One region of the Halomonas sp. IOP_6 genome, then DNA from elsewhere that is predicted to be linked to it. Evidence: predicted binding sites of a transcription regulator. Region 1 holds the regulator's gene; each other region holds the start of a gene.

Region 1 (7,409 bases):
TTAAAAGCAATGTTTGCTACTTTTAATAGGTGGTATATTAAGTGGCCAAGTTTGCTAGTTCGTGTCGCTACTTTGGTCGCTAAACAAACGTCTTTGCGACGTTAGCGGTATAGCAAAAGGTATAATAAAGGCGCTGGTTAAAAAGCAATCAAACCTTAAGCCATTGTGTTCTTCATCGCGATTAACTGGGGTCACTCATGATTGACGTTGATCTTTCCCAATTGCCCTTCACATTAATTGATGATGAAGGGCGTGACCACGTTCGTCGTGGTATGGACATCGCCTATTTTGATCGTGATGAAATTATTATCGAGATGGGGCAAGCGGGTGAATCGGTATTTTTGATTCACAAGGGCGAAGTTGCTGAGCTGGATCCTACCCTGCCAGCGTCTAGTGCACGGATTGGGCACTACACAGCTGGTGATCTGTTTGGTGCCATTAGTATTCTGAACGGTAAAAGCCGCTATCGCTTCCAGGCTGAACAAGAGTGCTTGTGCTATGTGATGCCGAAGGCGCTATTTATAAAACTATGCCGTCATCATCCTGACTTCGAAAATTTCTTCAAGCAGTCGCTATCTCACAAAGCGCGATTAATGACTGAAAAGCGTGCCGAAGGTGGCGTGACCATGGCCGGTTTTATGTTGGCTAAAGTCAGCGAATGTATGCGTGAACCTCTTATCATGGATGCATCGACAGATATTGTCAGCGCGGTGCGTCAGCTCAACGATAGCCATGCAGATAGCTTGCTAGTCAAAACCCAGGGCGAGTTTGGCATTGTCACTAAAACCGATTTGCTCAATGGTGTCGTGCTGAATAACTATGAACATACAGCGCCCGTTGAGGATGTGGCCCATTTCTCGTTGGTGACCGTTACCCCCCATCAATACTTATTTGAAGCGCTCGTGCTGATGACGCGGCATAAAGTAACGCGGGTAGTGGTTATGGAACAGGGCGCCCTGAAAGGGGTGGTGGAGCTAACGGATGTCCTTAGCTATTTTTCGAGCCGTAGCTATGTCGTTAGTCTGCAGGTAGAACAGGCGAATAGCTTAGAAGCATTGGCGGCTGCCAGTCAACGCACGCCAGAATTGGTGAATGCGCTTATGGCGCAAGGGGTCAAGCTACGTTTTGCCATGGACCTACTGGCCGCGTTGAATGGCCGAATTATCAATAAAGCGTGGTCATTTGTTATTCCTGAGCAGTATCACTCCCAAAGTTGCCTAATGGTGATGGGGAGCGAAGGGCGCGGTGAACAAATTCTTAAAACAGATCAAGATAATGGCCTGATTTTAGCCGATGACAGCCAATGGCCTTCGCTTGCCGAAGACATGAATGTGCTTACCCAAACGCTGATTCAGCTCGGCTACCCACCATGCCCAGGTAATATCATGGTGTCTAATCCTGAATGGGTTGGCACTGTGTCGCAATGGAAAAACAACATTGCTAAATGGGTGAGTGCAAGAGATGGCGACAGCCTAATGAAGCTGGCGATTTTGCTGGATGCCCATGGTGTGGCTGGTAATCCGCAATTGCTAGACAGCGTGCGTGCAGAGCTGTTTGAACGCTGCTCACGGGATGAGCTATTGCTGTCTTACTTTGCGCGTGCTGCGCTGCGTTTCTCAACACCGCTAACGCTATTTGGCTCCTTAAAAAAGCCTCAGCATGGGATCGATATTAAAAAAGGCGGTATTTTCCCTATTGTTCATGGGGTGCGCACAATGGCCCTCGAGCGACGCATTAATGCCACTTCCACCTTAGATCGCCTGGACGCTTTAGCAGAAGATGGTCGTCTTGATCGCCGTTTTGCTGACGACCTGGGCGAGGCGCTGGCGCTGTTTACCGAACTACGTTTAAAGCAGCAGTTGCAGACAGCAGAAGCGTCGACTCAGCAGCGTAGTAACCGTGTTGTGGTGCAAGAACTCTCGTCCCTTGAGCGTGACCTGTTGCGTGAGGCGCTGCATATCGTAAAAGATTTTAAGCAGCGGCTCTCCCATCGTTATCATTTGGAGTATTCGTGAGCGGAATGCGCTTGTTAGACCGGCATATGTCACTGCTCAGTGGCTCGCTGCGTACATTAATGCAGCGCGAAAGCGACCGTCGACGTTGGGCAGATTCCCCCTACGCATGGCTGTTTCAGCCCTACATGGGGGAAGAAATGGTGGCGCTTGCCTGCCAGGTTAGCCCAGGCCAAGCGCCGGTGGTCAGCGTCGCTGCTGTTGTCTTAAGCCCAGGGAGAGTGCAGACCAGCCGAGCCTGGGTGGCTACCCTGGCAGAAGAGCAAAACAACAACGCCCCTGCATTGCGGCGACATCATCAGCTGTATGCGACGGACACGGTGCTGGCGCCTAACGCTGAGCATCTTGGGGCGCTAGCTGAATTCATCGGTAATCGGCCGCTAATTGGTTGGCAGTTAGGCCGCTCGGTGGAACACCTAAATCTTTTGTTTAAAGCCGGGTTGGGATTTGGTTTGCCCAATGCCCAGGTCGATGTTGGAAAGCTACACTATCGTCAGCTGCGTCGCTTACATCCACAGTGTGAGACGAGCGGCCGCCTAACCGAAGCGCTCGCTCGTTGGCAAATACCCGCTCTTCAATGGATGGGAGTGCTGGGGGATGCAACCGCAAGCGCGCTTTTATATCTGCGTTTGCAGCGCGAGATCGCCCAGCAAGGGTAGTCGTTACTACCCTCATGGGATGAATCCACGGGTTTATCTTGGGTGGACGTGGTGAGTCTTGTTAGAATGCCCGCTGCTTCTTCTACCATCGGCAGTGCCTACACCATGCTACAACCTAACTATTTTGACCCCGCAGCGCCTGATACTGTTTCTGTTGACAGCCCTGCTGTTAATAGCGCACAGACACCATCCGAGCATCACGCCGCTAAACAAAAGCGTGAATTTAATAAGCTACAAAAGCGCTTACGGCGAGAGGTTGGCAACGCCATCATTGATTATCAAATGATTGGTGAAGGTGACAAGGTGATGGTGTGCCTGTCTGGCGGCAAAGATAGCTATACGATGCTGGAGATACTGCTTAACCTGCAGCGCAACGCGCCTGTTAACTTCTCTCTGGTCGCTGTCAATATGGATCAAAAACAGCCAGGCTTCCCGGAGCATGTGCTGCCCCAGTACCTAGATAAAGTGGGTGTTGAATACCACATTCTAGAGCGTGACACCTACTCGGTGGTGAAAGAGAAAACCCCAGAAGGAAAAACGACCTGCGCGCTCTGCTCACGACTAAGACGTGGCTCGCTCTATGGGTTTGCCGAGGAAATTGGGGCAACGAAAATTGCCCTAGGGCATCATCGTGAAGATATTTTAGAAACGTTATTTCTTAACATGTTCTTTGGTGGCACTTTGAAAGCAATGCCTCCCAAACTTTTATCTGACGATGGCAAGAATATTGTCATTCGCCCCCTTGCCTACTGCAAAGAGGCTGATATTGGAGAGTTTTCTCGACTAATGGAATTCCCTATTATTCCCTGCAACTTATGTGGCTCTCAGCCCAATCTCCAGCGTCAAGTTGTCAAAGATATGTTGGCTGAGTGGGATAAAAAACACCCAGGACGTCTAGAAAGCATGTTTAAAGCGGTGACCAATGTAGCGCCTTCCCAGCTAGCAGACCGCCGTTTATTTGACTTTGCTGGCCTTGAAGCCAAACAAGCGGCGTTGATGGAAGGGCGTATTCAGGCGCTTAGCGTGGACTAGCCGACTGTTCTTCCTCTTCAGCTAGCGTGATGAGGCGCCGCATATCTAAAATATTAACCTCGCGACCGGAAACAGCCACCACCTCTTGCTGTTGAAAGCGGCTAAGAATACGGCTGACCGTTTCTACCGCCAAGCCTAAGTAATTGCCGATGTCGGCGCGGGACATGGAGAGTCTGAAGCTATAAGGCGAGTATCCACGTCGACGAAAACGGTCTGAAAGGGTGACTAAAAAGCTGGCTAGTCGCTGATCGGCCGTTTTGCGCGATAGCAAGCGCATCATACGCCGGTCATCTCGCAATTCTTTGCTCATGCTCCGATAAAGCTGGCCACGTAGTTCGGGCAGTTCTTCGGAAAGCAGGTCCAAACGGTCAAATGGGATTTCACACACCGTAGTGGTTTCCAGTGCAATGACGCTACCGGGGTAGTGCTCTTCGTCAATTCCGTCCAATCCCACTAGTTCGCTGGGAAGGTAGAAATTTGTCAACTGATCATTGCCGTTCCCTTCGCTGGTCACCTGTTTCAGGCTGCCTGAGCGGACGGCATACACACTAGTGAAGTGATCACCCTGACGAAATAGGGGCTCGCCTTTTTTGAGTGGTGCGCGGCGGCGAATGATGGCATCAAACTGGCTCATGTCCTCAAGCTCTAAGGCAAGCGGTAGACACAGCGAGCTTAGGCTACAGGTCTGGCAGCGCGCCTCTTGCAGCAGTGAGCGTCGTTGGCTGGCGGGGTGTGGCATATCATTCTCCCTTTCTCGTTAGCCATCATAGGCCCAGAGGCAAGACGTCTCAAGAAGCTTATACAATCTTAGAGTAGCGCTGAGTAGGCTGATCAGCTAGGCGAGCATCAAAGGCCATCGCCAAATGGCGAATCAGTAGCCGTCCAGTGGGGGTGGCGCTAATAACTTGCTGATGGCGAGTGATTAAGCCGTCTTGCTCAGCTGTCTTCAATTGCTCAATTGCGGTGGAGAAATAGTCATTAGCATCGATGTGCCAACGCTTTCCAACTGCCGCTAGATCAATGTGCATGTCGCACATTAGCCGTTCAATCACGTCTCTTCGTATTAGGTCGTCCTTATTTAACCTTAATCCTTTGACGGTTGCCAGCTTACCTTGATCTAAGGCTGCTTCATATTGGTCAAGCTGAGTCGGGTTTTGTGCGTAAACGTCGTCAACCCGTGATATAGCGGATACGCCTAAGCCAACTAAATCGCACTGTGCATGGCTAGAGTAGCCCTGGAAATTGCGTTGTAAGGTGCCGTTGCGCTGTGCAATCGCTAGGCTATCGTCAGGTCGTGCAAAGTGATCCATGCCAATATGCACATAGCCTGCGTTAGTCAGCATTTCTATGGTGGTATGCAAAATAGCCAGCTTTTCATCAGCGCTGGGGAGGTCCGTTTCGTTAATGCGTCGTTGTGGCGCAAAGCGGGTGGGCATGTGCGCATAATTAAATACGGACAGCCGTGCAGGGTTGAGTTCGATGACTTGACTTAGCGTCTCAGCAAAGCTTTTTTCGGTTTGAAATGGCAGCCCATAAATTAAATCAAGATTGAGTGAGCGAAAACCAAGACGGTGTGCTTCTTCCATCAACGTTTCGGTGAGTACCCGGGGTTGTACTCGGTTGATGGCTTTTTGTACCTGCGGATTTAAATCCTGCACGCCAAGGCTTAGTCGATTAAAGCCGAGAGACTGTAGATGGCGCAACGTAAATACATCTGCTTCACGAGGATCTATTTCAATAGCGTAATCGCGATCGGCTGAGCTAGATAAACCAAAACGGGCATCTAGGCGGTCAATTAGGTCCCCCATCTGTGCCAAGGTTAGAAATGTGGGCGTACCACCACCCCAGTGTAACTGTTGCACCGGGCGTGAAATGTCTAAATGGCGGGCAGTGAGCACCATTTCTCGATCTAGCCGAGAAAGGTAAGGTTCTGCAAGGGCGGTATTCTTCGTTGCGATTTTATTGCAAGCGCAGTAGAAGCAAATTCTTCGACAAAAGGGTACATGTACATACAGTGATAGCGGGCGGTGGCTCTCGTTACTGCGCGCTAGCGCCTGAGTAAAGTCATCGGCACTAAACTGCTCATGAAACGCTAGAGCTGTCGGGTAGGACGTGTAACGTGGGCCACTTTTGTCATAGCGACGCAGCAGCGTTTCATTCCAGGCATTAGCCCCAGACACATCAGTGTTGGTAGGTGAGAAGGCAGCAGTGGCATGAACGGGCATGGCGAGCGCTCCGAAGTGAGAAGTAAACAAAAGGAGTGACTGAGCGCCGTCGCTCAGTGTTCTCTCGGCATGCTACGTCGGTGTCACTTGGAATGCGTTGAGCTATATCAAACTATAGGAGGGTCTGACTAATGCGCTGTTAGAGGAATAAGCGTCCATAGCTGCCAAAGGGCGAAACTTATAATCGACAGTGCGGCGACGCTGCGAGTGGCAGGGTGGCGAATTAAATGGCTTAACTGCTGTGCTGCAAGTCCTGTTGCCAGCAGAGCAGGGAGTGTACCCAGGCCAAAAGCCCCCATTAGAAGCGCGCCATCGAGTGGGTCTGCAATCGCTAAGCTCCAGGCTAGCATGGAGTAAACCAGCCCACAGGGTAGCCAGCCCCACAGTGTCCCTAGGGCGAAGGCTTGAGGAAGTCGCACGACAGGCATCAGGCGTCTTCCCACTGGCTCAATATATCGCCAAAGGTGCCTTCCCACCGCTTCTACTTTCAGCAGTCCTTTCCACCAGTTGGCGATATAGAGCGCCATTAAGATGAGCATCAATGCGGCGAAAGCCTGCAATGCAACACGTGCAGACGGAGAAAGTGAGATAAGTGTGCCAAGTGCAGCAACAATGGCACCCGCCACCATATAGCTGAGAATGCGTCCGGCGTTATAGCTAATCAGCAGCCCACCCATGCGGGCAGGGTGTCGCATGCTAGGCGGTACGGCAAAGGTCAGCGCGCTCATAATGCCGCCACACATGCCGATACAGTGGGCGCCGCCCATTAAGCCAAATACAAACGCGGCTAGCAGGGGCGGTAAATCAAGTCCCGTCGGATTCATGCGGGCGGCTCTTGGTTATCTTGAGAAGAAGAGCCGCTTTTTTTACGTGCGGCACGCTGCTCGGGAGTCAGGTCATTCTCATCATCGTCGAATAGAATGCGGTGGGCTGGGCCTTCCAAATCGTCAAACTGGTCGTGTTTCACGGCCCAGAAAAACGCCCACACCGCGAGGCCCAGAAGAGTGAGTGAAAGGGGTATCAGTAAGTATAAAATCGTCATGCCGTCACCGGTGTTGATAGGGCAATCTGAGGGGCGGGCGGCGTACGCCAGCGAGTGAGACGCAGCGCGTTACCTACCACAATCAGGGAACTTAGCGACATGCCAATCGCAGCGAGCCAGGGGGGGATTAACCCCATTGCTGCTAAAGGCAGTGCCGAAAAGTTGTAGCAAACCGACCACATCATATTTTGGCGCATAATTCGGCGTGTGGCGCAGGAAATATCAATCGCCTCAAAAATACGCATTAGGCGTGGACTGAGCAATATCGCGTCGGCGCGGGTACGGGCGAGGTCTGTGGCGCCATTCATAGCAATGGCAACGTCAGCGCCAGCTAATACCGGCACATCATTGATACCGTCACCGATCATCACGACACGCTCACCGCTGGCTTGTAACTCACGTAGTCGTGCCAGCTTGCCCTCAGGCGATTTGCCAGCGT
Region 2 (7,409 bases), on a different contig from region 1:
GTAACGTGAACGGGAATGGTGATGTTCGCGCGCTTCAGCTTGCCCCATGGAAAACATCGTAGGGGCCACGTAAAGTGCAGCGGCGCCAAGGCCTAAACTTGCTAACACTTGTCGGCGTGAACGCCGTTTATTCAGCAGGGAATCGGCTTCATTGCTCATATCAGCACTCCGGATTAATCGCTAGAAAGGTTATGAAACACTGTTTTAAAAACAATCCTAGCCCCGAAGTACACATCAAACCACTGACTGAGCGTCACTTTCCCATTGTTTACTTTTTTCAACTATACTTCAGCGTTTTGTGAAAACATTATGCAGCTGCAGTAATTTGCCAATCATTACGGCCTGCGCTCTTTACTCGGTAAAGCGCCTTATCAGCAGCTTTGTAGGCATCTGGAAAAGTGGCTTCCCCTGCGGTAAAGCGCACTGCCCCAATACTCAAGGTGACCCTTTCATTGTGCGGATGCGTGGGGTGTTTGAAATCAGCCTGCTCTAAAACAGACGTCAATTGATCACAGTAGCCAATCAATAACGCGTCATTATCACAAGGCAATACTGCGGCAAACTCATCCCCGCCTAATCGGTACAGTTTTGCTTTTGCTCCAAGTACATATTTCAATAGACTGGCTAGGCGCCGTAACAGTTGATCACCCTCTGGATGCCCCAATGAATCGTTGTACTGCTTAAAGAAGTCGATATCGACCAAGATCAAAGCAAGCGCAGCCCCTTTTTTGGCAGCGACATCCTGATGAAGCGCAATGCGGTTACCTATCCCCGTCAGCGGATCGCGCATCGCATGCTGCATCCAGGCTAGGGTTTGCTTAGTAGCGCGCTCTGTACGCCGCAACTGACGCTCATGCATTCCCCAAAACAGCAACCCTAGTGCAAAAATCACCATACTCGAATAGGTGAGAATCTGATTATGCCGCCGGGTGTTTTCAGAAAACTCATTAATTGCCATACCACGCAGGTCGAGCTGGTTCATCTCAATGTTTGTTAAACAATCAATTGGACCCAACAATTCAGCTGCGGCATCAAACGGCGTCACGGCATTTTCTTTAAGGCGCTCTGTTAGTAAATTGAGGGTTTGTAAACTCGGCTGGGTACAGCTGTACCTTTGACGATATACCTCGACATCAATTAGCCCATAGGCAAGATCGAGATTAAGCCTAACCATTTGTCGTTGTTCATCATCAAAGGGCTGTTTGCCTAACAAATGTTGCTGGGCAAGCTGTAAATATCCCCGTGACCTGGTGGCCAATTGCTGCCCTGTCAAATTGCCTGTTTGGCTGAAGTAAGCCTGTATTTCGGGATATACCCAGCGCGCCTCATAAACAATAACCACCATCAATGCCATAAAACTCATGAGGCTCAATGATAACCACGTTACATAGCGGCGCTTCCTCGCTAAAGGAGCGGGTGGTGGCAGTGGTACGGCAGGTGGAGAAGGGGGCGGCTTAGTGATCACCAACGGGCCTCAATACTTCGAATCATCCATATCCAGTCATTGAATTCACGTAAATTTTTGATATCACGCTGATCATTATAAGCCTGATCAACCAGCCGCAATGGCCCTCGCGAACGCAATGTAAGTGGCTCTCCACTCTCTGCCGTGACCATTAACCACTTAGGATCATCCCAGCCACCTAACGTCACTTCGTAATCATCCCATGTCGTAAAGTGCAATGCGGGAGGAACTTCGCCAAATTGATTAATGAGAAAGCGACGGAATTCAAGCCCATGCATCTCTAGTTCTCGGCCTTGAAAAGGATCAAATACTGGCGAGGTAATCGTAGATTGTTGACGTAACTCATTAAGAGAGAGTGCTGTGGTTTTTTCACCATTAATGACGCTTAATGCTTGAGCATAGACCGGCACTGATAGCCAGCTAAGTAATAGAAGAATACAGGCAACACTAGCTTTGGGATAATGATGAGCGCAGCAGCGTATGGCAACGATTAAAGTAACAGCATTCATGGCAAATGGCTTCCTTGCGGTACAATGCCTTATTGTACAACTAGGTACTTTACCAGACGATTAATGCGAATACTCGGAAACAGTTTTTAATCAACAAAAAAAAGCCGACCCAAATGGGCCGGCAACAGGAAGCTCGCTATTAGAAGCAAGCTCCCTCCCCTGACGACGGTCACCACAACGGCGTTAATGCTTTTTACGTTCATCCTTACGGAGGTGGTCGCGTACAATAAAACCTACCCAACCAATCATAAAAGCAATCATTAACGCGACAGTAACTAGACCGAAAATAACAGCATCATCCCAGTACATGGTGATCCCCTCCTGCCGTGATGTATGACACCATCCTAGTGCGTTAATCGCGGCAGGAAGCTGACCTGGGTCAAGCTTTTCAGCGGGGTTATTTGCGGCCCATCAGGAACTTGATATGGGTCAGTTTTTAACGCTCAAAATACGCTGCAGCTTTAAAATACACTGTCAATTTTGAGCACGCTGAAGATTTAAGGCCTGTGAAACTTAAAGTCTGTGAAACTTAAAGCCCCTAAAACTTGCTGCTAAAGCACTTTTCGATCTTCTACTTTGCTGTGTTCGGTTCCCGGCGGTAGAGGGTGGCCTTTCGCCAGCTCTGCACGGGTTGCATCACGCACATCCAGCACGTTGACTTGATAGCGAAGCGTGTGGCCTGCCAGCGGATGATTTGTATCGACCGTTACCATGTCCCCATCAATACTCATCACCGTGACAATTTGCGGGCCTGCTTCACCTTCTGTTTGGAAACGGCTACCGGGTTCAAGTGCTGCGCTGCCAAATGAGGCACGACTCACTTGTTGCACCAAGTCTTCATTACGGATGCCGTAGGCATCAGCAGGCGCAAGCGTGACACGCAGCTCATCTCCAGCGGCTTTATCTTCCAGAGCACTCTCTAAACCGGGCAAAATATTATCGTGTCCATGAAGGTACTCTAAGGGCTTATCACGCGCGTTGGAGTCATCTAGCACGCGGGTACTGCCATCGCTAAGCACATCGCTTAACACGTAGTGTAAAGTGACTACTTGATGGGCTGTAATCGACATTGAAAACTCCTCTCCGGTAAGCTATCGGCTTTGTCATGGATATCAGGCCTAGTCTACCACTGAGCGGTTTTTAGCGGGCCTCGATGCAGACGTTTTCTTTCCTGGAGTGTTAACCAATATGCCCACCCCTACTCCCCAGCGCAGCTGGCTGGATGCGTTAGGTATTTACTGTCGTGCGCCTGTCATCACCATGCTGTTTCTAGGTTTTTCTGCAGGCTTACCTTTTTTGCTGGTGTTTTCCACTCTGTCTGCATGGCTACGCAGTGACGGCGTTGAAGTGGCCGCCATTGGCTTCTTCGCCTGGATTGGCATGCTCTACTCAATCAAGTTTTTTTGGGCGCCTATCGTTGACCGACTTGCCCTGCCAATCCTGACACGCACGTTTGGCCAACGACGTGGCTGGATGCTGCTTGCCCAAGGGATGATTGCGGCAGGGCTGATTGGCTTAGCGGGAGTCAGTCCAGTAGGTAACCTAGGCTGGGTAGCAGCCTTTGCGCTGCTGGTAGCCTTTGGCTCAGCCACCCAGGATATTGCTATTGACGCGTATCGCATCGAATCCGCCGATGACGATGTACAAGCAGCGATGGCCTCTACTTACATTATCGGTTACCGCGGTGGGCTATTAGCGGCAGGTGCCGGGGCGCTGTATGTGGCATCAGCGATTTCCTGGAACGCAGCGTACCTCTGCATGGCCGCGCTTGTGGGCATTGGCGTGCTCACCGTGCTGATTCGACCTGAACCAAAGCGCGCATCGTTGACGGTTCAGCTCATTCACGAACCCAAGGTACGCGCCTTCATTCGTGCCAGCCGTGGCCAACCGAAAGTTTTGCGACGTCTAGGTGCTTGGGTGATTGGTGCCATTGTGTGCCCTTTCACCGACTTCTTCCGCCGCTACGGGGTGAAGGCGTTGGGCATTTTAATCTTTATCGCGGTGTTCCGAATTAGCGACCTTGCCATGGCCTCTATGGCAAATCCGCTATATATCGATTTAGGCTTTTCGCTGGCCACCATCGCCAACGTCACCAATATTTTTGGTATTGCCATGAGTATAACGGGGGGCATTCTTGGCGGCTTGCTGGTTGCTCGCTACGGCATTGGGCCACTGCTGGTCATTGGCGCTGGCTTTGTCATGGTGACCAACCTGCTGTTTGCCGCGTTAGCGTTGATAGGCAACCAACTTCCCATGCTGGTCGTCACCATTATTGGCGATAATCTTGCCAATGGCTTAGCCAGCGCTGTCTTTATCGCGTTTCTTTCCAGCTTAACGTCGCGGGCTTATACCGCCACCCAATACGCACTGTTTTCGTCGCTAATGACGTTACCAGGGAAGTTTCTGAGCGGTTTTGGCGGGCTGGTTGTCACGGCTCAGGGATACGCCACTTTCTTCGTAGTGGCCACTCTGCTCGGTTTACCCGCCATTCTGCTAGCCATCTGGATCAGCCGAGATAAGCAGTTGGTGCCTACCCCAGTGATCGCAGAGGCAAAATAAAGTTAGCGGTGATCCGCTAACCACGCCAGCGCGCCTGGCGTGGTGCGCCACTGGTCACGCATCAAGGTACGATACTGCCACGCTTCCGCACGGGAGCCAGGATCGACTTGCCCATCCGCGTGAGGCATTGAAGGCCGCGGGTTCTCGGCACATAACAGCTCTATCGCATAGCGATTATGAGCGACCACATCCGCCAGCGCTGCTTCAGCGGCATCGTGCTTTTCCAATCGATACAGCGCCAGCGTACGACCCATTAATAAACCCAACTCTAAAGAGCCATCGTCTTTTTGGGGCTCATCAGTAAGCGCTAGCGCTTCTTCATTGCGGTCATCACGCAGCAATTGGTCAAGTACCAACTCTCTTAAGCCAAGGCTATCTTCCTGGTCTATGGCTAGCAGCTCTTCAGCCAACTCGCGGGAGTGCTGGCGCGCGCCGCGCTCCATGCCCACCACCAGCGCAAGGCCGGTGCGCAGCAGCATGGCGTTATCGGCGTCGTCCCAACACAAGCTGCCGTCACCAGCTGCACGGGCCTGCTCAAGCCAGCGAGAAAGGCGCAGTGCCAGCGGTTCCAGCAGGCTCGGCGCCATCCATGGCAGGCTACCAAAGCGGCTGGTCAGTGCTAACGTTACATCTTGCACTACCTGGGGGGCATCTAACCATTCTGGGTGAGCACATAGCTCAGACATCCACTCTATCGCGTTGCCCCACGGATCATCGCGAAAGCCCAAGGCGACCTCTTCATCGACCATGACCTGAAACTGTTCGTGCCAAGCCGCAAACAGGGTTTCTTCACGAGCAGTGGTGGTGTAGTGCAACCTACCGGAATCGGCATCTTGTTCAATGGTCAGCTTCGGTGCGATTGGGAGTGCAGCCAACAGCGCCTGTAGCGATACTAGCGGCGTCGCCATATCTTCTTCGGCGCTCAACAGCTGGTCGGCCAAAGTGGCACCAGGATTTTCAGCCAGAGCTGCCAGGAATTCGAGCTGCTCTTCATCCAAGTCGCCCTGGCGAACCAAGCGGCGGTACCAGAAGTTAGCTCGCTCTTTGGCCTCTTCCTCATGACCTTCATGCAGCAGCAACATGGCTTCAATGTAGGCTAGCGTCGGAGAATCCGGTAGCGCCTGCTGGGCTTTTACGAACGCAGCGCGGGCGCTGTCCAAGTCGTCGTTATCCAGGTGCATGAGGCACAACCGCTCAAGCGCCACGCCGCGCAAAAACAGTGGGCCGCGCTCCATAACATCATCAAGCAGGTCAGCACGCTTACGGGTAAAGCCACGCTCTTGATAGATATCTAACAGAATTTCAAACGCAGGCTCGGCCTGCTCCGGCAAGCGCGACCAATCACTACCGTCGAACAGTGACTCAAGAATCTGCATTGAACGACCGGTTTGACCGCTTTCAGCAGCAATTAGCCCGGCTTCTAATAACGCCTGGGCAGGTGCTTGCTGACTTTCCAGCGCTGCTTTCAACGTAGCGCCTTTCCACTCACGCAGGGAAAGCATCCACATCATCTGCTCAGGAATATCCGTGGGGAAGTCAACGCGGTAGCAGCACTGTTTGAATTTACGCCCTGAATCACACCAGCAAGGCTCGTTACGCCCTGGTGTGGCCAATGGTTCGTTCGCAAAATTAAGCCGCTCTAGCGGCGTTTGCGACCATAAAATAGGCGCAAGCGCCTGGGCAGTTGCCACATCGCCATTAAACGAATCTGCGCCTTCGGCACGTACCCAGGTCATAAAATCGGGGTAGTGTTCCTGTTTCCTAATTGCCGAGAGTGCCCCAGAGGCAAATCCCAGCAGTTGATCGACCCATACCGCCAGCATTGCCGTCTCCACTGTCTTCAAAACGCGATTGAAAAGCGCAATAGTCTAGCATGACAGGCAGCTCTCCCGCAGCGGCAATTAGTTAGGGTCTACGCGCCCAGGCTAGCAGCGGCTCGGTGCGCGTATGCATATCCAGACGCGCTTTCAGACGTACCAAGTTCCAATAGTGCCCATTCAGCGCCCGGGAGAGCAGCAAGGTATCCGCAGGCGGTTGCAGCCGATCCATGGCAGCCCACACTTTGGGCGTTAGCTCGCGCAGGCGGCGGTGTACCCGCACATCGCTGAAATCCTGCTCACCAGGGAAAAATAGTGGCGACACGCACTCAGCGGACTCTCGATAAAGTGCCAGCGGCGCGCCCTGCCCCTGGCGGCCGCCCATTTTCATTAACGCATCATCCATTGCCATCGGGTCTTGCGCCAAGGTGGCATCTAATAGCTGCATCATGGCTTTTAGACGCGCTTCGGGCACAGGTATGACCGCACCAAAATCGTAGATGATCAAGCGACCTTCAGCATCCGCCGCAAAGTTACCGGCGTGGGGGTCGGCATGCAGCTCACCGTAGGTAAACAGCTCCTCGGTAATCCAATCAGCCAACGCCACGGCCACTTTCTGACGAGTGCCATCATCGGTGCTTTCTAAATCCCGCAGCGGTGTACCGTCTACAAAGCGCATAGCAAGGACATGCTGGCCAGATAGCTCAAAAAGTGGTTCGGGTATGACCAACTGAGGGTTATCCTGATACCGCTCGCGATAGCGAGCCAGCGCCCGTGCTTCGGCGTGATAATCCAGCTCTTCACGCAGCCCCGCCGCCAACTCTTCAAACAGCGCATCCAAGCGCGCTTGAGGCACTTTGAACCAGCGGCCCAAGCTCATGATCCGTTTGACCTGCTTAAGATCGCTTTCCAACACATCCGCAAGTCCAGGGTACTGCACTTTCAGCACCACGGTTTCACCTGCATGAGTTACTGCTTTATGCACCTGCCCCATGGAAGCACTGGCAAACGGACGCTCTTCTATATCGCTAAAGTACTGATCAATATCGCCGTACTGCA
Region 3 (7,409 bases), on a different contig from region 1:
TCGACACTTATGTACTGGATGTCCGTGGGCGTGGCTTGTCGTCCACCGGGCCTGAACTTGCTTATGACACCGACACCTGTGCCAACGATGTGATCGCCTTTATCGATGCGCTCGGCTTAAACAACGTCATTCTGACGGGCCACTCCATGGGGGCGCGCTTTGCTCTGCGCGCCATGAATCGCGGCGCCAAGGGCATCGACAAACTGGTACTTATCGACCCACCGGTTTCAGGGCCAGGGCGCCGTGAGTACCCCAGCAAGCTGCCCTGGTATGTAGACTCGATTCGCGACTGCACCCGGGGCGCAGACATCGAAACCATGCGCCACTACTGCCCCACCTGGAGCGACGAGCAGCTGCGGTTACGCGCCGAGTGGTTACACACTTGCTTTGAGCCCGCCATTGTTCAGGCGTTTGAAGAGTTCCACAGCGTCGATATCCACCAGGACTTCCCCGCTATCAAAGTGCCCACGCTGCTGATGTGTGCAGGCAAGGGCGGGGTTATCCAGGATGAAGACCGCACCGAAATACGCGCCCTGCTACCGACGATTCGCGTTTCTACCGCGCAACAAGCGGGTCACATGATTCCCTGGGATGACTTCGACGGTTTTTTTGCCGCCTTTGAAGACTTCCTGTGCACACAACTCTAACCAAGGCCAATAATCATGACTCAGAGCACCAAGACCTACCGTATCGGCCAGATCGTCCCCAGCTCCAATATCACCATGGAGACGGAGATACCTGCCATGCTCGCTGCACGCCAGTTGATTCGTCCGGAACGCTTCACTTTTCACTCCAGCCGCATGCGCATGAAAACCGTTAGTAAGGACGAGCTGGCCGCGATGGATGCGGAGTCTGACCGCTGTGCCTTGGAACTCTCCGATGCAGCAGTGGATGTGATGGGGTATGCCTGCCTGGTTGCCATTATGGCGATGGGGCCCGGCTACCACCGAGCGTCGCAAAAGCGTTTGCGCAGCCGCACTGAAGAGAATGGCTGCGACACGCCGGTGGTCACCAGCGCCGGTGCGCTGGTTGATGCCCTGGGTGTGATGAAAGCCAAACGTGTGGTGGTAGTAGCGCCTTACATGAAGCCGCTGACCGAAATGGTGGTCGACTACATCCGTCAGGAAGGCATTGAGGTGCTCGACTACCGGGCGCTTGAGATCCCCAATAACCTGGATGTCGCTCGCCACGATCCCGCCAATCTCCCCGAAATCGTCGCCAGTCTCGATTTAAGTAACGTGGATGCGATCGTCTTGTCAGCCTGTGTACAAATGCCATCGCTACCGGCCGTCGCCAAGGTTGAAGCCCTGACCGGTAAGCCAGTGGTGACCGCAGCTATCGCGACCACCTACGCCATGCTCACGGCACTCGACCTGGAACCCATCGTACCGGGCGCGGGTGCTCTCTTGTCAGGGGCTTACTAACGAGATCAGGTGCTGATTAACGATCTAGAGTGCTGATTAAGGAGACGACCATGTCGCAGCACAATACTGATAATACTGTTGTTGATAGCTCTGTTGTTGACAGCGCAGCTGGTGATAATACGGCCTCGGACAACTACAAGGGCGTGTGGGATGGACGCATTGGCTTTGGCAAAAGGCCCGCACTGCTGGTGGTTGATTTTATGCAAGGCTACACCACGCCAGGCTCGCCGCTATTTGCCCAGGGCGTGGTGGATGCGGTGGCCAATATGCCACCGCTACTCAATACCGCACGGCGTACTGGCACGCCAGTCATCCATACCAACATCCTTTATCACGCCCCGGATCAAATCGATGGTGGCATTTGGGTCAAGAAGTCGCCGGTAATGCGGGCGATGGTGGCGGGCAACCCTTACGCCGAGTTCTGCCCCGAGGTGGCCCCCCATCAAGATGAGCTGATAATGACCAAGCAGTACGCCAGCGCCTTCTTTGGCACTTCGCTTGCCTCCACGCTGGTCGCCATGGGTATCGATACACTGATCATTACCGGCTGCTCCACCAGCGGCTGCATTCGCGCCACCGCCGTTGACGGCGTACAGCACGGCTTTCGGGTGATGGTGGTACGTGATTGCGTGGGCGATCGCCACCCCGCGCCCCATGAAGCCAACCTGTTTGATATCGATAGCAAATATGGGGATGTAATTAGACTGGATGAAACACTGGGTTACTTAATGAAGCGTTAGGAGTGCCCGAAAACGCAAGTGAAGCGGGCACCTTTGTTGTGTCATCCGTCCGCGTTCATTTTTTCCAGCAGGTGCATTAAGGCAACCCGCTCTGCCGGGTTGAGATTTTTCATGGTCTGATCGCTAATTTGCTTGGCACTGGGCACCATGCCCTCGACTAATGTCTCCCCAGGCTCGGTGATCACCACCATGACTTTGCGTTGATCATTTGGGTCGGTGGTGAGCGAGATCCACTCACGTGCTTTAAGGCGTTTAATGACGCCACGGATGGTGGCTGGATCAATCGCCGTGGCGTTAACGATGTCGGTTAACGAGCTGGGGCCTCGCTCCATCACCGTACACAGCGTGACAAACTGAATGGCCGTAAGCTGTTTATCACTGCTGTAGCGCTGAAAAATAGCCGTATGCCGCTGGTAGGCTTTACGCAGTAGATGGCCTACTTGCTCAGAAAAATCATACCCCTGCTCTGAAGGCGTGGGGTGCTCGCCGGAAGACGAGTGTTTGAGCGCACTATCCGTTGTCATTCCATCTCCTTAATCTATTAGCGACGACGTGTATCGAGTATGGCACTGGTTAACAAAATGATGCATCAACGTATTAAATACGGCTTGCGTTGGATCAATTCACCATGCTTTTATGGTGTACGCGCTACAATTTTACCTTAGTTATTGCTCGTTGATCACCTCAAATTCATCTGCACTGATTACTTAAAACGCTAGCGTGGGAGGCAAGCATGGTCGATAAATCAGACTATAAAAGAGAGTCACTGCTGTATGGGTCTGATGTTTTGGTGATCTATCGCGATCCGGTTACGCCTCCTAAGCCCGCGCCCGGACAGCCAGGTACACACTCAAACTTCACCCCCCATGAGCCAGAAATATTTATTGCCGTACTGAACGATAGTCACATCGTGGCTTTCAACGGCCACGTAGACTTGGGCACAGGGATACGCACGGCGCTCGCTCAAATTGTTGCGGAAGAGCTTAGCGTCGCGTTCGACAGCGTTACCATGGTGCTGGGCAACTCTGTTGAAGCTCCCAACCAAGGCCCCACCATTGCCAGTGCGTCGATTCAAATCACTGCCGAACCTCTACGCCGTGCGGCGGCTCAAGCGCGGGAGTATCTATTAACACTGGCAGCAAAGCACTTTGACACTGAGCGCTCACTACTTAGCTGCCAAAACGGCGCTATTATGCCCAGTGATGATAACCACTCATCCGTGAGCTTTGGAGAGTTGTTGCGGGGCGCCCGTCATGCATTAAAGCTTGCCGATGAGGTACCGCTTAAGCCGGTCAGCCACTATACCCTGGTCGGCCAATCGACCTCTCGCGTGGATATACCCGCCAAGGCCACCGGGCAATTGACCTTTATCCACGACCTACGCCTGCCCGATATGCTGCATGGGCGAGTGATTCGCCCGCCTTATGTAGGCCATGATAACGGCGACTTTATTGGTAACAGTTTAATCGCGGTTGATGAAAGCTCTGTGGCACATTTGCCGGGCGTGGTAAGCGTCGTGGTGGTCGGTGACTTTGTTGGTGTGGTGGCCGAGCGTGAAGAGCAGGCTGCTGCCGCAGCCAGACAGCTAAAGGTCCAGTGGCGACCCATCGAAGGCTTACCTCAGTTGGACAACATAGAGCAAGCACTGCTCGACCTACCCAGCAAGCAGCGCATACTCCTCGATGAAGGCGGCCTCGACAACGCGCTGGCCGCCGCACAGCATTCGCTCAATCGTCACTATGTGTGGCCTTTCCAGCTGCATGGCTCCATTGGCCCTTCGTGCTCTGTCGCCGATGCCAACGAAAATGGCCTTCACGTGTGGTCGGGCACCCAAAACCCACACAGTCTGCGCGCCGACCTCGCCCGCCTTACCGGTTTAGATGAAGGCGTTATCACCATTACCCGCATGGAAACCTCGGGCTGCTATGGCCGCAATTGCGCTGACGACGTTGGCGCGGATGCTGTGCTGCTGTCTCAGGCGGTTGGCCGCCCTGTCCGTGTGCAACTCACCCGTGAGCAGGAACACACCTGGGAGCCTAAAGGAGCTGCTCAGTATATGGCGATCCAAGGCGGTTTAAATGCCGATGGCAGCCCAGCAGGCTATCGCTTTAATACGCGCTACCCCTCTAACAGTGCACCCACCCTGGCACTACTGCTAACCGGTAATGCCTCACCAATTGATATCCCCTTTGAGATGGGAGATCGAACGTCGGTGCCACCCTACCGCTACCCTCATCGCCAAATAGTCTGCGACGACGTGCCGACTCTGGTTCGCGCCTCCTGGCTACGTGGTGTCTCGGCGCTGCCCAGCACCTTCGCCCATGAAAGCTATATTGATGAGCTTGCCTATTTGGCAAATGAAGATCCGGTCACCTACCGGTTGCGCTATTTAGCCGATAATCGCGCTTGCGAACTTGTCGAAGCATTAGCCGAACGTACGAACTGGAAGCCCTGCGTCGCTAACACCAACCCAAAAAGCGAGGGTGAGTGGCGCTACGGCCGAGGCTTCGCTTACGCCCAGTACGTGCATAGCAAATTTCCCGGCTTTGGCGCCGCGCTCGCCGCCTGGGTAATTGAGCTTAAAGTCAATGTGAAGAGTGGACGGATTGTCGTCGAGAATTTATATGTAGGTCAGGATGCGGGCTTAATGGTCAACCCCGCTGGCGTTCGCCATCAGGTGCATGGCAATGTGATCCAAATGCTCAGCCGCACGTTAAAGGAGCGGGTGACCTTTGAGGATGGTTTACCAACCAGCAAAGAGTGGGGCGGCTACCCTATTCTGCGTTTCTCGGAGCTTCCTCCCATCAACGTCATGCTGCTTGATCGCCCTGAACTGCCCCCACTCGGCGTTGGAGAGTCTGCCTCACTACCCGGCGCTCCTGCGATTGCCAATGCGCTTTTTGATGCCACGGGAGTACGCTTTACCCATCCCCCTTTTACCCCTGACACCATTCGCGACTCACTGAAGGCCACCCATCGACTTCCCATGGAGGCGGCTAGTTAATGCAACACCTTGATCTACAGGTTATCGAACGCGCGCTGAAATGGGCCAACCAGGGGCGAACTATTTGGTTGTGTACGGTGCTAAAAACCTTTGGCTCGGCCCCCCGAGAGCCAGGTGCCATGCTAGTAGCATGTTCAACAGGCGACTATCTGGGATCACTGTCGGGCGGCTGTGTCGAAGATGAGTTTATCGCTAGGCTTCAAGCGGGTGAGTTTAGCGAGCCGGTTCAACGGGTGCGCTATGGCGGTGGCGGTGGCAGTGACGCTGGTTCAGCGAATATTCGTTTACCCTGCGGTGGCAGCCTTGAAGTGCTGGTTGAACGGCTAGCGCCCAACACCGCAAACCTTACTCACTTAGAAGTGGTGCATGCCACGCTACTGGGTCGCCAACCGCTAACCCGCTGTATCAAGCTGGATGGCAGCGGCAAGCGCTTTACCCCCTCGAAAAACACCGAGCCCACCGTTATTGTTGATACCGCTAGCGTCAATATTCGTATAGGCCCTGCGCTACGGCTGGTTATCGCGGGGATCTCTTCAATCTCTTCACCCTGTGCGCTATTTGCCCAAACGCTGGGGTTTGAGGTGATTGTCTGTGACCCCAGAGACGAGGCTAGGCGAAATTTTGCGGTCGCGGGAGTGGAAGTTCAGGCAGTTCTACCTTCGGTGTTTATTTCATCAGGTGGCTGCCATGCCAATACCGCCGTTGTGGCCTTGACCCACGACCCACGTATCGATGATTTAGCGATGATCGAAGCTGTCCGAACGGAAGCCTTTTATATTGGCGTTATGGGCTCCCAGCAAACCTCACAGCAGCGCGCAGAGCGGCTGCTGCGTTCTGGCGGCTTAACAAGTGCCCAAGTAGCACGCATTAACATGCCCATTGGGCTTAATTTAGGCAGCAAAACACCGGCTGAAATTGCGTTAGCCGTCATGGCCGATATTCATCGTATTTATCGTGGAAAAAAACGTCATGAGTTGTAGTGATATCATCGTGATTGTCATGGCAGCCGGCCAGTCTCGTCGTTTTGGTAGCGATAAAAGAATTGCTCAATTAAGCAATGGAAAGACACTACTGACCTCCACGTTGTTAACTATTCAGCAACACTTTCCAAACATTACCGTTGTGCTTAAAGAAGGTGATAAGGCTCAATCACTCGGTCTTTCTCCAATCACCCCAACGCTGGTTAGCCAGCGCAGTCATTTAGGGCTTGGATACAGCATTAGCGATGCTTTCAAATATCTATGTTCAGACGAAAAATTTAATCATTACCGATCCGCGGCGGTTTGGCTTGCCGATCTCCCTTGGGTGACTCAAAAAACGTGTAAGTTATTAGCAGACATGTCTAGCGCAGAAAATATCGTTCAACCAACACACCTACAGGTTCCTGGCCACCCGGTTATTTTTGGTAGAAAATTTTGGAAACATATCGCTGATTTACGTCATCCCAGTGGCGCATCCGCTATTCTCCAGCGGTATAGTGATCATATTGTAAAAATCTCACTCAATGATCCTGGCGTATGCCATGACATTGATACTCCAGACAGCTTATCTCCCCCCTTCTGACATACTAACTATGACGATATTATAAAAAGAGACCGTCAGCTAAGACGGCCTCCCTTTCCGCTATTGAAGCTGCTGATCTAGCCGTCATAACAATGGCTTTTCACACCATATTTAAGCGATCGTAGATCTTTACTGACTCTAAAAATTTCGAGGCAGACAACGCTACAACCTGGCTCAACCGATCATTTCGAGTCGCTGATTGATAAGCGATCTTAAGTGAGCGCCTGATCAATCGCTACTTCCTCCAGTAAATGCTGACTAACTAACTCGCTTTATATGGGTTTCCGAGCGGCTCAAACGGCAAGCGGCGTACTTGAACTCTGGAATCTTTCCATACGGATCCAGCGCCGGGTTAGTGAGTAGATTCGCCGCCGCTTCCTCGTAGCAGAAAGGCACAAAAACCATCCCCTCAGGCATGCCCGGATCCGTCCTGACCTTGAGGGTGATGGCCCCTCGCCGGGTGGTGATCGTCAGGTCATCGCCTGGCGCCAATCCCAGCCGGATAAGCTCAGCGGGCGCCAAGCTCGCCACGGCTTCCGGCTCCAAGTCATCGAGCACTTTGGCACGGCGGGTCATTGATCCGGTATGCCAGTGTTCTAACTGGCGGCCAGTGGTCAGCACCGTCGGATAGTCGTTATCGACTGGCTCATCCGGTGGCAGCGGGCGCGTAGGCGCAAA

What was found. Region 1 encodes FNR, which switches genes on or off when oxygen is low (the NO sensors DNR and NnrR bind a similar motif). Its sites were predicted from a motif close to TTGATNTANATCAA; they were not measured.
Region 2: a site for FNR is predicted at 2,394-2,407, ahead of ccoM (cytochrome c oxidase subunit CcoM). Genes of this name have one in related genera too.
Region 3: a site for FNR is predicted at 2,773-2,786, ahead of K7H08_RS14290 (xanthine dehydrogenase family protein molybdopterin-binding subunit). Genes of this name have one in related genera too.

The regions. Positions count from the first base shown of each region.
Region 1 is NZ_JAIRBO010000003.1:453,346-460,754, reverse strand. It holds gene K7H08_RS08305 (putative nucleotidyltransferase substrate binding domain-containing protein) at 198-2,015, shown strand; gene K7H08_RS08300 (DNA polymerase III subunit epsilon) at 2,021-2,671, shown strand; gene ttcA (tRNA 2-thiocytidine(32) synthetase TtcA) at 2,738-3,703, shown strand; gene fnr (fumarate/nitrate reduction transcriptional regulator Fnr) at 3,690-4,442, opposite strand; gene hemN (oxygen-independent coproporphyrinogen III oxidase) at 4,501-5,928, opposite strand; gene K7H08_RS08280 (sulfite exporter TauE/SafE family protein) at 6,057-6,752, opposite strand; gene ccoS (cbb3-type cytochrome oxidase assembly protein CcoS) at 6,749-6,970, opposite strand; gene K7H08_RS08270 (heavy metal translocating P-type ATPase) at 6,967-7,409, opposite strand, start outside.
Region 2 is NZ_JAIRBO010000001.1:360,843-368,251, forward strand. It holds gene K7H08_RS01730 (GGDEF domain-containing protein) at 308-1,363, opposite strand; gene K7H08_RS01735 (hypothetical protein) at 1,462-1,974, opposite strand; gene ccoM (cytochrome c oxidase subunit CcoM) at 2,158-2,283, opposite strand; gene K7H08_RS01740 (FKBP-type peptidyl-prolyl cis-trans isomerase) at 2,526-3,044, opposite strand; gene K7H08_RS01745 (AmpG family muropeptide MFS transporter) at 3,163-4,533, shown strand; gene K7H08_RS01750 (SEC-C domain-containing protein) at 4,536-6,356, opposite strand; gene K7H08_RS01755 (ABC1 kinase family protein) at 6,439-7,409, opposite strand, start outside.
Region 3 is NZ_JAIRBO010000007.1:180,689-188,097, forward strand. It holds gene K7H08_RS14270 (alpha/beta fold hydrolase) at 1-647, shown strand, start outside; gene K7H08_RS14275 (maleate cis-trans isomerase family protein) at 663-1,424, shown strand; gene K7H08_RS14280 (N-carbamoylsarcosine amidohydrolase) at 1,475-2,164, shown strand; gene K7H08_RS14285 (MarR family winged helix-turn-helix transcriptional regulator) at 2,206-2,688, opposite strand; gene K7H08_RS14290 (xanthine dehydrogenase family protein molybdopterin-binding subunit) at 2,898-5,168, shown strand; gene K7H08_RS14295 (XdhC family protein) at 5,168-6,148, shown strand; gene K7H08_RS14300 (nucleotidyltransferase family protein) at 6,138-6,731, shown strand; gene fdhF (formate dehydrogenase subunit alpha) at 6,990-7,409, opposite strand, start outside.